One region of the Furfurilactobacillus sp. W61-4 genome, then DNA from elsewhere that is predicted to be linked to it. Evidence: predicted binding sites of a transcription regulator. Region 1 holds the regulator's gene; each other region holds the start of a gene.
The links. Region 1 encodes CtsR, which represses protease genes until heat stress. Its sites were predicted from a motif close to TTGGTCAAAAAAGGTCAAANA; they were not measured.
Positions count from the first base shown of each region.

Region 2: the regulator CtsR is predicted to act here: its motif matches at 2,419-2,439, upstream of clpP (ATP-dependent Clp endopeptidase proteolytic subunit ClpP).
Region 3: the regulator CtsR is predicted to act here: its motif matches at 1,610-1,630, upstream of AC27FN_RS02275 (Bax inhibitor-1/YccA family protein).

Region 1 is NZ_BAAJNZ010000006.1:48,017-52,308, forward strand. Features, by position in the region: gene AC27FN_RS08345 (D-2-hydroxyacid dehydrogenase) at 1-203, shown strand, start outside; gene tenA (thiaminase II) at 359-1,021, shown strand; gene AC27FN_RS08355 (CtsR family transcriptional regulator) at 1,390-1,863, shown strand; gene AC27FN_RS08360 (ATP-dependent Clp protease ATP-binding subunit) at 1,889-4,292, shown strand, end outside.
Region 2 is NZ_BAAJNZ010000004.1:224,676-228,967, reverse strand. Features, by position in the region: gene AC27FN_RS06810 (SDR family oxidoreductase) at 1-823, opposite strand, end outside; gene AC27FN_RS06805 (TetR/AcrR family transcriptional regulator) at 942-1,517, shown strand; gene clpP (ATP-dependent Clp endopeptidase proteolytic subunit ClpP) at 1,732-2,325, opposite strand; gene AC27FN_RS06795 (UbiA family prenyltransferase) at 2,516-3,433, shown strand; gene nhaC (Na+/H+ antiporter NhaC) at 4,164-4,292, shown strand, end outside.
Region 3 is NZ_BAAJNZ010000001.1:460,120-464,411, forward strand. Features, by position in the region: gene polA (DNA polymerase I) at 1-497, opposite strand, end outside; gene AC27FN_RS02275 (Bax inhibitor-1/YccA family protein) at 853-1,575, opposite strand; gene AC27FN_RS02280 (multidrug effflux MFS transporter) at 1,811-3,007, shown strand; gene murC (UDP-N-acetylmuramate--L-alanine ligase) at 3,235-4,292, opposite strand, start outside.

The DNA of each region.
Region 1 (4,292 bases):
TCTTTAATGCTGATTTTGGTCAATTTGATGCCATTCCTGACGAACGGTTAAAAGATTTGATGTCACGGGACAACGTTTTGGTGAGTCCGCACATTGCGTTCTACACGAAGACAGCGGTTCGTAACATGGTGCAGTTTGCTTTAAACAACAATCGTCAGTTAATCGAAACTGGCACGGCTGACAATGTCGTTTCGTTTGACTAATCAGGATTTGGTAACGCCGGATATAAATGTGTTCGTCTGTTTGTAAAGAGCTAGTATCGATTATGTAAAACCCATGCTTTCATGATGAAGGCATGGGTTTTATCGGCTATACTAGGTGAGACGCATGGCACTTTCTTCAGTAAAGGAGTCTTATCATGTCTTTCAGTCAAAACGCCTACCAAGCCAACCGGTCACTTTGGCAAGCCAGCATTCAGCATCCATTTATTCAGCAACTGCGTGATGGTACTCTGCCTGAAGCAACCTTTCGTTATTACATCATTCAAGATCATCATTATTTGCATGACTTTGCGCGGGTGCACGATTTAACGGCGCAAGTAGCTGAAAACAAACAGGTCAAACAGCTTTTAACAGATTTGGCGAACGGTCTGCGGGCTGGTGAAATCACAACCCGAACGACGTTTTTTAAACCGTTAGCGATTACGCCAAGCGATGTGACACAGACGCCAATGGCACCGACAACCTATGCTTATACGTCGCACATGTATCGGACGCTATCACAGGCGGGACCAGCTGCCGCCATTGCCGGTCTACTACCTTGTGCTTGGTTGTATGCGGATATTGGTGCTGCCTTACAAGGGGTGAACTCACCGGTTCCTGTCTATCAGGCCTGGTTAGACAGTTACCAAGCCGCTGATTATACTGACGCTGTGGCGACCCAAATCGAATTGACTGACCAAGTTGCCGCTGCCACAGATCAAGCGGGACGGGCACAAATGATGGCCGCATTTGCGCGGAGTACGTATTTTGAACTCAACTTTTGGCAAATGGCACTTGATCATCAACAATGGCAGCTATGATTATTTTCGTTACGTTAGTTAGCCTCGTATGATGACAGGGCGTTGTTTGTGAAGACCAATAAAATTGCCACAGAAGTACATTTCATTACTAATCTGAATCATCAAGACACGGGACATAAAGTCAAGTGACGCCGCCGAAAAGTGAATTGTAAACGATGAAAAAATGTCATCGTTTGTAGTTCGCCCGCAACACGCGTCACTGTCCGACTTATGTCCCGTTTCCGCGTTCTACGCGTCTGGATGACCGAGGCATGTGTCAGTGGTATTTTATTTGGGCCTACCGAGGCCTTTGAATCCTTTATGATTGCAAATTTAGTCAGGGTTCGTATAATATAGTCAATATTAGTCAAAGACTGGGGTGAGCAATCATGGAAGGACCAACTAACATTTCGGATGTGATTGAGAAATATTTGAAGGGTATCTTGGCTGATGAAGAACAGGTGGAAATCCGCCGTTCTGATATTGCCGACCAATTTAATGTCGTTCCTTCACAAATCAATTACGTGATCAAAACCCGCTTCACCATCCAGAATGGCTACATCGTAGAGAGTAAGCGCGGCGGCGGTGGCTATATCCGGATCGAAAAAGTTAATTTGTTGGCAGATACGGATGTGCTCGATAGTCTGCTTAGCGACGTCGTGGGCGATGCCATTAATCAACACGACGCATATGCGATTATTAATTCATTATTCAACGACGGTGTACTCAAGGAACGCGAGGCCAATATTATTTTAGCGGCAATTGATAAAGACACCTTGGCCGTGGCTGACCATGAGGTGGAAAATACGCTACGCGCCCGTATCCTGATTGGCGTGCTGAATCGTTTACGGTTTGAAGACTGAGCGTTAATGAAAGGCAGGACAGCAAATGGACAATTTATTTACCCCGAGTGCTAAAGATGTTCTCGTTTTGGCGCAAGAACAAGCGAAGTATTTTAAACACCAGGCGGTCGGCACTGAGCATTTGCTCCTTGCTTTAACCATTGAACAAAATGGGATCGCTAGTAAAGTTTTACAACAATTCAATATTACTGAAGAAGATGTCCGTGAAGAAATCGAACGGTTCACTGGTTATGGAACGTTAACTAATGTTGACAAAGAGACGTACCTTCCTTATTCACCAAAGGCGAAGGATATTCTCACGATCGCTGGTGATGAAGCGAAACGGTTGGGTGCGACCAAGATTGGGACCGAGCACCTATTATTGGCGCTACTTTCTGATGAAAGCATTTTGTCTTCACGTATTTTGGTGACGTTAAATCTCGACTTGGCTCAAGCACGCAAAGTGATTCTGCGTAAGCTAGGAATTACTGATTCACCACGGCGTCGACAACAAATGAGCAAGGCTGCCAATAATAAGCAGCAAACAGAAGGAACACCAACACTAGATTCGTTAGCACGCGATTTAACGGCTTTGGCGGCGGATAACCAGATGGATCCGGTTGTTGGTCGGAGCAAAGAAGTTAAGCGGGTCATCCAGATTTTGAGTCGTCGAACCAAAAACAACCCCGTTTTAATTGGTGAACCTGGGGTGGGGAAGACAGCGATTGCTGAAGGATTAGCTCAAAAGATTGTCGCTGGCGACGTGCCTGAAGACTTAAGCGACAAACGTTTGATGATGCTTGATATGGGCTCCTTGGTTGCTGGCACTAAGTATCGTGGTGAGTTTGAAGATCGGCTGAAGAAAGTCATTGAAGAAATTTACAATGACGGACATGTGATCTTATTCATCGATGAGTTACACACACTAATTGGCGCTGGCGGTGCTGAGGGTGCGATTGACGCTTCTAACATTTTGAAGCCGGCCTTGGCTCGTGGTGAACTACAAACAATTGGCGCGACAACTTTAAACGAATATCAAAAGTACATTGAATCTGATGCCGCGTTGGAACGCCGGTTTGCAACAGTTCAAGTCGATGAACCGACGGAAGCTGAAGCTGTGGAAATCTTAACGGGATTAAAGCCACGTTATGAAGAACATCATCAAGTTGAGATTACTGATGACGCAGTTAGTGCGGCGGTCAAGCTATCGGCTCGCTATATCACGGAGCGTTTTCTGCCTGATAAAGCGATCGATTTGATGGATGAAGCCGGTGCCAAGGTTCGTATTGATGCTGCCGGTCACAAGACAAAATTAGCTAAGCAAGAAGATAAGTTAACTGACTTACAGCAACAAAAAGAAGCGGCGATTGAGAATCAGGACTTTGAAGGTGCGGCTGCAATTCGTGAAAAAGAGATGGCAATGCGAAAACGCGTTGATAAGCTCTTGGATGAACAGGACAATGAAAAGCTCAGCGGCCAGCCACATTATGAGCTACAAGTGACTGAAGAGGATGTTGCCGAAGTTGTTTCAGAATGGACTGGTGTGCCGCTGACACAACTGCGAAAAGACGAAGAGTCACGATTACTCAACCTAGAAAAGGTTTTACATGAACGGGTAGTCGGTCAAGACGAAGCCATTTCTGCGGTTGCACGGGCGATTCGCCGTGCTCGATCTGGGTTGAAAGATCCAAATCGTCCGATTGGATCTTTCATGTTTCTTGGACCTACTGGAGTCGGAAAAACTGAGTTGGCCAAAGCTTTAGCCGAGGCCATGTTTGGTTCAGAAGATAATATGATTCGGGTTGATATGTCAGAATATCAAGAACGCTTTAGTTCAAGTCGGTTGATTGGGGCAGCCCCAGGATATGTCGGTTACGACGAAGGGGGCCAGTTAACTGAGCAGGTTCGAAACAAGCCTTACTCAGTGGTCCTTTTGGATGAAGCCGAAAAAGCGGATACCGACGTCTTTAACTTGTTATTGCAAGTATTGGATGATGGGTTCTTGACGGATTCGAAGGGACGCAAAGTTGATTTTCGTAACACAATTTTGATCATGACTTCGAACTTGGGTGCAACTGCTGTTCGAGATGACAAAGAAGTTGGGTTTGGCGCAACCAGTGCGACAGATAATTACCAAGCAATGTCCGACAAGATTCGCCAAGCATTGCGACTCACGTTCCGACCAGAATTCTTAAATCGAATTGACGAAACGGTCATTTTCCACTCCTTGACCAAACCAGAACTGCACGAAATTGTGAAATTAATGGCCGGAACCGTTTTAAAGCGAGTGGCTGACCAAGGAATCAAGGTCAAAATCACACCTGCTGCCATTGATGTGGTGGCTGAGGCTGGGTTTGATCCAGAGTATGGTGCGCGACCAATTCGACGAGCCTTACAGACCCAGGTTGAGGATCGCCTTAGTGAAGCGCTGATCGCTGGTCAAATTAAGA
Region 2 (4,292 bases), on a different contig from region 1:
TGAGGGCATTTTGAGTCCAGTCACTACTGGTTGGATTATCTTGTTGAATTCCGTTGGTGAACCACCCAAAGTAGGCTTCAGCGTCAGCTGGTGTTACTGCGGTCACCGGAAGTTTCAAGGCTTGGCCAATCGTGGTGGCAATCGCTTTAACCGTAATCCCAGTTTCAGCGGCTGCATTGTAAACGGCGCCAGCTTCGCCATGTTCTAACGCAGCAACAAATAAATCAGCCGCGTCTAATCGATGAACCGATGGCCATCGTGTCATTCCGTCGCCAACATAAGCTGCTTGACCGTGTTGGACGGCTAACCCGGCGAGTAAGGTACCAAAGCCTTGACGGTGCTCATCGTGAACCGTTGGTGACAAACGAACAGCCATTCCGCGGACACCTGCTTGAGCTGCTTGACGTGCCAAGCTCTCTGACACGGCCCGACCGGTTAACGGTGCCGTGTCCTGTTCTGTTGCCGCGCGTCCAAGATCAGTGACCATTAAGGTGCCTGAGGTATTCACAAATGGTTTGTTGCTGCCGGTTAATGCGGCAAGCATGGCCTTAACCGCTGCAAGATCTTGTGCTACCGCTTCGTCGTAGTGGTTGAAGTCATTATTGTAGCCTAGGTGGAGAACGCCATCAGCCTGTTTGGCGGCCTCAGCTAGGGTTGTTAAATCATCCAAAGTTCCGCGTAATGAGGTCGCGCCTAAGTCAGCTAACACTTGATCACCGTGCGTTGATCGAGATAAACCAGTGACTTCGTGCCCATGTTCAATGAGCTTTTTAACAACAGCCGAGCCGATAAAGCCTGTACCACCAGTCACAAATAATTTCATTTTCGTGTACCTTCTTTGATTTGGTTTTAAATGATAATCTTATCGGCAATGATTATAAACGATAGGTCTATCATAATCAAGTATTGACTTTCAAATAAATCCTAATTATATTCAAAACATGAAAAAGAAAAGTCAGAAAAAGTATGAGGCGATTTTGGATGCGACGGCTCAATTAATCCTCAGTAAAGATGTTGGCGATGTTTCCACAACCGCAATTGCGCAGGCCGTGGGAATTCCTCAATCTAGTATTTATACCTACTTTGATAATCGAGCTGCATTATTAGCCGCATTATTTCTTCGAGAAATAAAAGCACTATATCAAGCTGATTATGACGTTGCTGTGAATCAACCAATTGTTTCGTTATTGCAGCATTATTTGACGAACTTATTTAAATTCGCGTTAGAACACCCAGATAGCATGACCGTGATTGAAAAGCTAAAGTCTGAAATGTGGATTGATGTAAAGACAGTTGCACAAGTTGAAGAGTGGGTGAGTCAAACACCAATTCAGCAGCTACTCGCAGCTAATTTACATAATGGAACTTTTAGATCGGTTGATATTTCATTGGTGCGCAATTTGTTGTTTTCGACGATCAAGCTACATGCCGATAATATTTTAAACGGAGTGTACACCCAAAGCGAGCGACCGTTTAGTGAAGTGTGCGAGTTATTAATCGCTGCCTTAATGAAGTGAAGTCAGCTGTGAAACGCTGATTGACAGCACTGACTAAACAACAAAACCCGTGTTTCCATTTTCAGGAAACACGGGTTTTGTGCGCGTGGCGGGCTACACTAGCCTGTTACCTGTGCCTAGCCTAGCCCGATCAATTGGCAAAGATCGCCAACTGTTCAGGCTTAGCTAGTGCTCGATAACACCCGGCAGGTTTCGCTCTGAATTATTAAATGAATTACTTCATTTCACTGGAGTTCGTCATGATGTGATCAATCAAGCCATAGTCTAAAGCCTGTTGAGCCGTCATGTAGTTGTCGCGTTCTGTATCACGGTTAATGGTTTCAATGTCCTGACCCGTCTTTTCAGCCAGTAATTCGTTAATCATCTTCCGTGTCTTCAGAATTTCTTCTGCGACAATTTCGATTTCAGTCTGTTGACCTTGAGCACCACCAGAAGGTTGGTGAATCAAGATCTCTGAGTGTGGCAGAGCAAAACGCTTGCCTTTAGCCCCAGAGGTAGCCAAAATGGAAGCCATTGAAGCAGCCATCCCCATGACAATCGTTTGAACGTCGGATTTAACGAAGTTCATTGTGTCATAGATCGCCATCCCAGAAGTGATGACACCACCAGGAGAGTTAATGTACATGTAAATATCTTTATCTGAGTCTTGGGCATCTAGAAACAACAACTGAGCGATAATGGCATTAGCCATGTCGTCTTCAATTGGCCCAGAAACCATGATGATCCGGTCCTTTAACAACCGGGAGTAAATGTCATAGGCGCGTTCACCGCGGCTGGACTGTTCAATAACAGTTGGAATTAAAGCCATGATTGAGGCCTCCTTGTAATTTGCGTTGTGAGTTAGTTGGCGTTAGCACTTGAATGCCTGCTCTGCTAATCAACGTAACTGTAGTTTAAACCTTTGGTCAAAAAAGGTCAAACAAAATGCGAGCAATCTGACTAATTTTTTTCGATTACTTATGGTAGCCTTAGTACATCAAGGGTTGAGGAGTAATTTGATGAAGAAAAAATGGTTAACTTGGTCGGTATTTGTTGAACTAACGGAAATTTACACCGCACCATTGAATATTGTTTGGTTTGTCTTGGGGGCAGCGATTGCACAATATCATTATGGCGTTGTCAATTGGATTAATGTTTTGCTATGTTTGATTGATGTCTTTATTTTTGATTTGGCAGTGAACGTTTCCGATAATTATTATGATTATGTTCATGCGGCAGATCGAGAAGGATATGCGTTACATACAAATCCGCTAGGTCGGCTTAAACTGCCATTGAAAGGCGTCTGGTGGCTAGGAACCAGCCTGTACTTAATCTCGGCAATTCCCGGACTGCTTCTTGTCACGCGAACTGGTTGGCCGGTCTTGATCTTTGGGCTCATTGGCTACACCATCGGCATTTTTTATACAGCTGGCCCCTGGCCCCTAAATGCCATGCCAATCTGTGAAGCGGTGGTGGCGTTATCGATTTCTTATTTGATTCAACTGACCTGTGTCTACGTTAGTATCTTCGGGCAGCGCCCGTTCAATTTCAGCGTTATCGCCACGACATTTACCCTATGTCTACCACTGACCTTGATTTTCTTTTTGGTGCAGCTCGCCAACAACACGGCTGACTTGGATGAAGACATTAAAAACCATCGCCACACGTTGGCTTATTTCATTGGTCGAGGCAACGCGGTTAGTTTGATGCGTGTGCTGCTAGTTCTGGGATCAATTTGGCCGCTCGTTAATTTTTTCGGGCATTTGGCACCATGGGAAACATTATTGAGTATGCTTTTATTACCAATCATGTGGCGGGGGATGCAACCGTTTTTTGCGGTGCAAGATAAACGCAAGACTTACATGAGTGTTATTAAGAGCACATCGCTGTTCTTTTTAGGTTATACATTGTTGTTCGCTGCCGGAGTTTGGTTATAAATTTAGCGGAAATGCGCGCAGTTGCGCTTGTCTGTTGATGCTCAGAGTCAAATCTGGCTGGTTCACGCTCTTTCTTAAACGCGCTCACCAGACCTAAGTCCTGTGCACAACCATCAACCACTACCGGGTGAAACCCACCCGTCCGTGATTCCCAGTTATTGCTCGGACTTACCCGGTCTGGTTCACACTTTTTCTAAACGTGCTCACCAGACCTGACCCTTGCGCACAACCAACAACCGTAACCGGGCCAAGTTCGCCCAATTACGATTGTCCGTTGTTGCTCAGGGTCAAATCGGTCTGGTTCACACTCTGATTAACAAAAAAACATTGACAAGAAATTAAAAAGCTGGTATCTTTCTAATCAACATTTAATCATTTGTTTTCATTCCAAGTAGGGACTCGTCTGGGTGTCAGGAAGTCGGTGGTTGCTGCGAACCGATCAGGGCTAGTTTACGAAATACTTGAAAACGACAATGAACGGGCAACTCTGGACCGTTATCCCAGTGAGAGTGAGGTTTTTTGATGGCGCCATTAAAAAACCTAAGCTGGGTGGTACCACGGTTAAAAAATCGTCCCTGTTATGCGACTGCATAGCAGGGACGATTTTTTTGTGAAAAGGTGGGTGTCGAAATGAATGTTGGCCATTGTGGGGGTAATCCGCGATATTAGCAATTTATGATCGAAACTAATGATTGAAAGCTAATTTAGTCAATAAAGCGGGGTTAAACAAATGGAAGAACAAACAACCTTTAAAGTAGGACGCAACGAAGCACTCGTTGTTTTGATCATCATGTTAACTATTATGGGAACCGGGGTCATTGCCTTTGGTTTATCACCACAAGTTCCGGTGATGCTGGTG
Region 3 (4,292 bases), on a different contig from region 1:
ACCCCCTTTTGAGTGATTGCAACGGTAGCTTGGTCAGTCGCCAACTGTGTCAAATCACGGTCGCCGGTCACAATAATGACCTGATAGCCGGCTGCTTCCCCTTCCTGAGCTAACGTGCCAATGATGTCGTCGGCCTCCCAATTACTTAGCTCATAGCTTTTAATACCGTAGGCAGTCAATAGATCGCGTAAATATGGCATCTGTTCAGATAATTCCGGTGGCGTTTTGGCGCGGCCGCCTTTATAGTCACCAAATTTTTTGGTACGAAAAGTCGTCTTCCCAGCATCAAAAGCAACCAACGCCTTATCGGGATGAACGGCCTTGATAACGGCATCTAGCATCGTTTTAAACGCATAAATTGCGTTGGTATGTAAGCCATCATGATTCGTAAAGCGATCTAGTTGTTGATGGAGTGCAAAAAAAGCGCGAAATGCGACACTATTACCATCAATTAATAATAACCGCGGCTGTTTTGATAATTCAATTTGTTCACTCATTGGCCGTCTCTTTCTTTTTCAGGATCAACATCGTTAAATGCTTGTATTATCAGTAGTTTACCAAATTTTGGCTTGGCTTTCCATTGACACATTTTTCGCCAAATCGAGATTACCTAAATCAAAATTAGTCAGCAATGTTTTCAATAATTAACCTAATTCGTTTAAATAGACCATGGACTAATGTATTTGGCTAATCACTGACGTTAAACTAAACACACAGAGTCGGTAGTGAGCCAGGGAAAATCATTTGAGTAGGACGAACGGCTTGAGCAAGATCGTTATCCCACCTACAGCATTCAACAAAAAAGCGAGGATCAATTGATCCTCGCCGAAACATCTAAATTCAACAGATGAGCTAGTTTCGATTACCGCCACTGAAACCAAAAATTTGAAGGACATAGATGAAAATATTGATGAAGTCTAGATATAACTGGAAGGCACCTTGAATTGCCAAGCCCCCCAGTGCCACCTGATTACCATATTGTTCATAAATTCGTCGCATCCGTTGTGTATCCCAGGCCGTCAAGACGACAAAGATCCCAACAATCACAAAGCTAAAGACGTAACTAATCACTGACGAATGAAGGAACATATTAATTAAACTGACTACGATCACACCGAATAGCGCAAAGATCATTTGCGTGCCAATTCGACTCAAGTCACGATGTGTCGTCATGCCGTAAACTGCCATGCCACCGAAAATTGCTGCGGAAGCAAAGAAGGCGGAGAAAATTGTAGCGCTCGTGTAAGCCAAGAAGATCGTGGATAGCATCAGGCCATTAATCGCCGCAAAGCCAAGTAACATCACCAAGCCAGCACTAGCACTTCGTCTTGCTTGGAATGAACTACCAATGACTAACCCAAATTCAGCGATGATGAGGACCCACATAAACCAAGAATTAGCCGCTAGAAAACTAAAATATTGTTTCTGGTACACCACCCCGGCCAGAATCGCGACCACAGCAGAAACTAAGACTGCCAAACCCATATAGCCGAAGACGCGACTCATAAACGCGCTTAAACCAGAAGCTTGGACATTCACCTCACGACGAGGTTGTTGATATTCATTATTGTTCACAACTGATCCCTCATTTCTCTCAAAACATTTCATTAGTCTGACAAATGTTGACTAACCTTATTTACAGAGTATTCTAACAGAATTCAGTTAACAAGCAAGTCTTTTGCCGTTAGAAAAAAATTCTTTAGATAAGTTACAGCATTAGTCGATTGCTTAAGTCGTCTAGTTTTTTTTCGCAAACTCGACTAAAATAAGCCAGATATCGATAAATTAAATTCAAGATTGCGAGGTAATTATGATTCAATCTGACATCCCACAAAAAGCAAATTCACATCCTAGCCTTTTTTTGACCATCTTGCTAGGGACGCTGTCAGCTTTTGGACCGTTGTCATTAGACATGTATCTACCTGCTCTGCCAGATATTCAGTTGAGCTTACATACTTCTGCCACAGCCGTTCAGGCCAGTATCAGTGCCTGTTTGATTGGAATGGCGATTGGCCAGCTTTTTATTGGCCCATGGAGCGATCGGGTCGGTCGCCGGCAACCCTTGATGGTCGGATTAGTCGTCTTCACATTATCTTCGCTCGCGTTAATTTTCATCCACAACATCGGTTTATTTCTGATCGTCCGTGTTATTCAAGGTCTTGCTGGCTCAGCCGGTCAAGTCCTGTCACGCGCGATTGCCCGTGATTTATTTGATGGTGTGAAACTAACTCGCTTTTACGCGACGTTAATGACAATTAATGGGGTGTTTCCTGTTATTGCCCCAATCCTAGGTGCCGCCCTTGTCAGCTTGTTCCCATGGCAATCGGTGTTTGTTACCTTGACGATTATCGGTGTCATTTTGTTGGTAGCAAGTCTGTTTGGTTTACCGGAAACGGGCCAAGTCACTCCTAACCATCTTGAACCATTGAACTTCAGGGCCGTGTTTAAAAACCGCCGTTTTATGTTGAATGCAAGCTTATTGGCCTTAGTTAACGGGGCATTATTCACCTACATTGCCGCCTCGTCATTCATCTTTCAAAAGGATTTTCACTTAAGCACAACTTCATTCAGTCTCATTTACGCCTTTAATGGACTGGGCATTGCTTTAGGTGCTCAGCTCATGGGTCGGCTGACCGGTCGAACTTCTGATCGTAATTTAACTCGTTGGGGCTTTTTGATTCCGATCGCCAGCAGTGGTTTGATGCTGTTGAACGCGCTCACGGTCAATAACTTCTGGCTCTTTACAATTGCGCTTTGGATCGTGGTTGTCTCCATCGGTTTCAATAATGGCATCACAACTGCGATTGCCATGGCTAGCACTTCCACTAATATCGGGACCGCATCAGCCGTTTTAGGCACCTTTTCGGAATTAGTCGGTGGTCTGGCCTCCCCAATTGTCGGATTATTCGGTTCAACTAGTTCAATTCCAATGATCAGTTTGATCATCATTTTTGAAATTATCGGGCTGATTTTACTCGGTCTAACGTCTGCGACCACCACTAATTAAATTCGCAATCGACAAAATGGGAGCTGTGACATAACTCCGTTTTGCCAACGAGTACCAACGAAAATAGCGCTGTTTCCCGAACTTTGGGAAGCGGCGCTATTTATGTTGGACGGAATTGGCAGGCCTTTGGCACGCGTTATGGGGCAACGTTCGTCTCACATACTTATGTCACAACTCGCCATTTTGTGCTGAGCAAGTGAATTGTCTCAGTTTGTCGACGTTTGTATTTAACCGTTCGTTAAACTGGAGTTGCTTAACAGCGTTTCATATTCACGTTCATATTTTTGAACATCACCGGCGCCCATGAAGATGACGACCGCATCATGATAATCCAATAGCGGCGACAGATTTTCTAAGGTTAACACATCACCGCCTTTGACAATTTTCGCACCTAAATCGGCACTAGAAACCGTCCCGGTCTTTTCACGAGCAGAGCCAAAGATATTCGTCAAATAGACTTTGTCAGCCAAATTCAAGCTTTTAGCAAAATCATCCATCAACGCAATTGTCCTCGTAAACGTATGGGGCTGGAATACGGCAATCAGCTGCTTATCCGGATATTTTTGACGGGCAGCATCAATCGTTGCCTTAATTTCGGACGGATGATGCGCATAATCATCAATAATGGTCATATCTGCCACTGAACGTTCTGCAAACCGACGTTTAACCCCCTTGAATGAAAGGAGTTCTTGCCGCAAATCGTTCATATCAACTTTTTCAAAATGGGCCACCGCAATCACGGCTAGGCTATTAAGCACATTGTGTTCACCATACAAAGGAATTTCAAAGTTACCGATCAATTCATCATGTAAGTAAACGTCGAAATTCGATTCCTTCGTCGTTCGTTTAACATTACGTGCCTGTACGTCGTCTCGGTCGTTCGTCCCATAATAGTAGATTGGCACATTGGCCTTCAACTGCCGCAGATGTTCATCGTCACCCCAAGCAAAGATAGCCTTACCCACTTGACTAGCAAACGTCTGAAAGGCATCGGCGACGTCGTCAATCCCGGTATAATAATCCGGATGATCGAAGTCAATATTAGTCATAATCGCATAATCTGGATGATACGCTAAAAAGTGGCGTCGATACTCATCTGCCTCAAACACAAAGAAGCGAGAATTTGGCGTACCTTTACCGGTACCATCACCAATTAAGTAACTCGTTGGCGCAATGCCGCTTAACACATGAGCAAGTAGCCCGGTCGTACTCGTCTTACCATGAGCGCCGGCAACACCAATGCTCGTGTAGCCGCGCATCAATTGACCAAGAAACTCATGGTAAC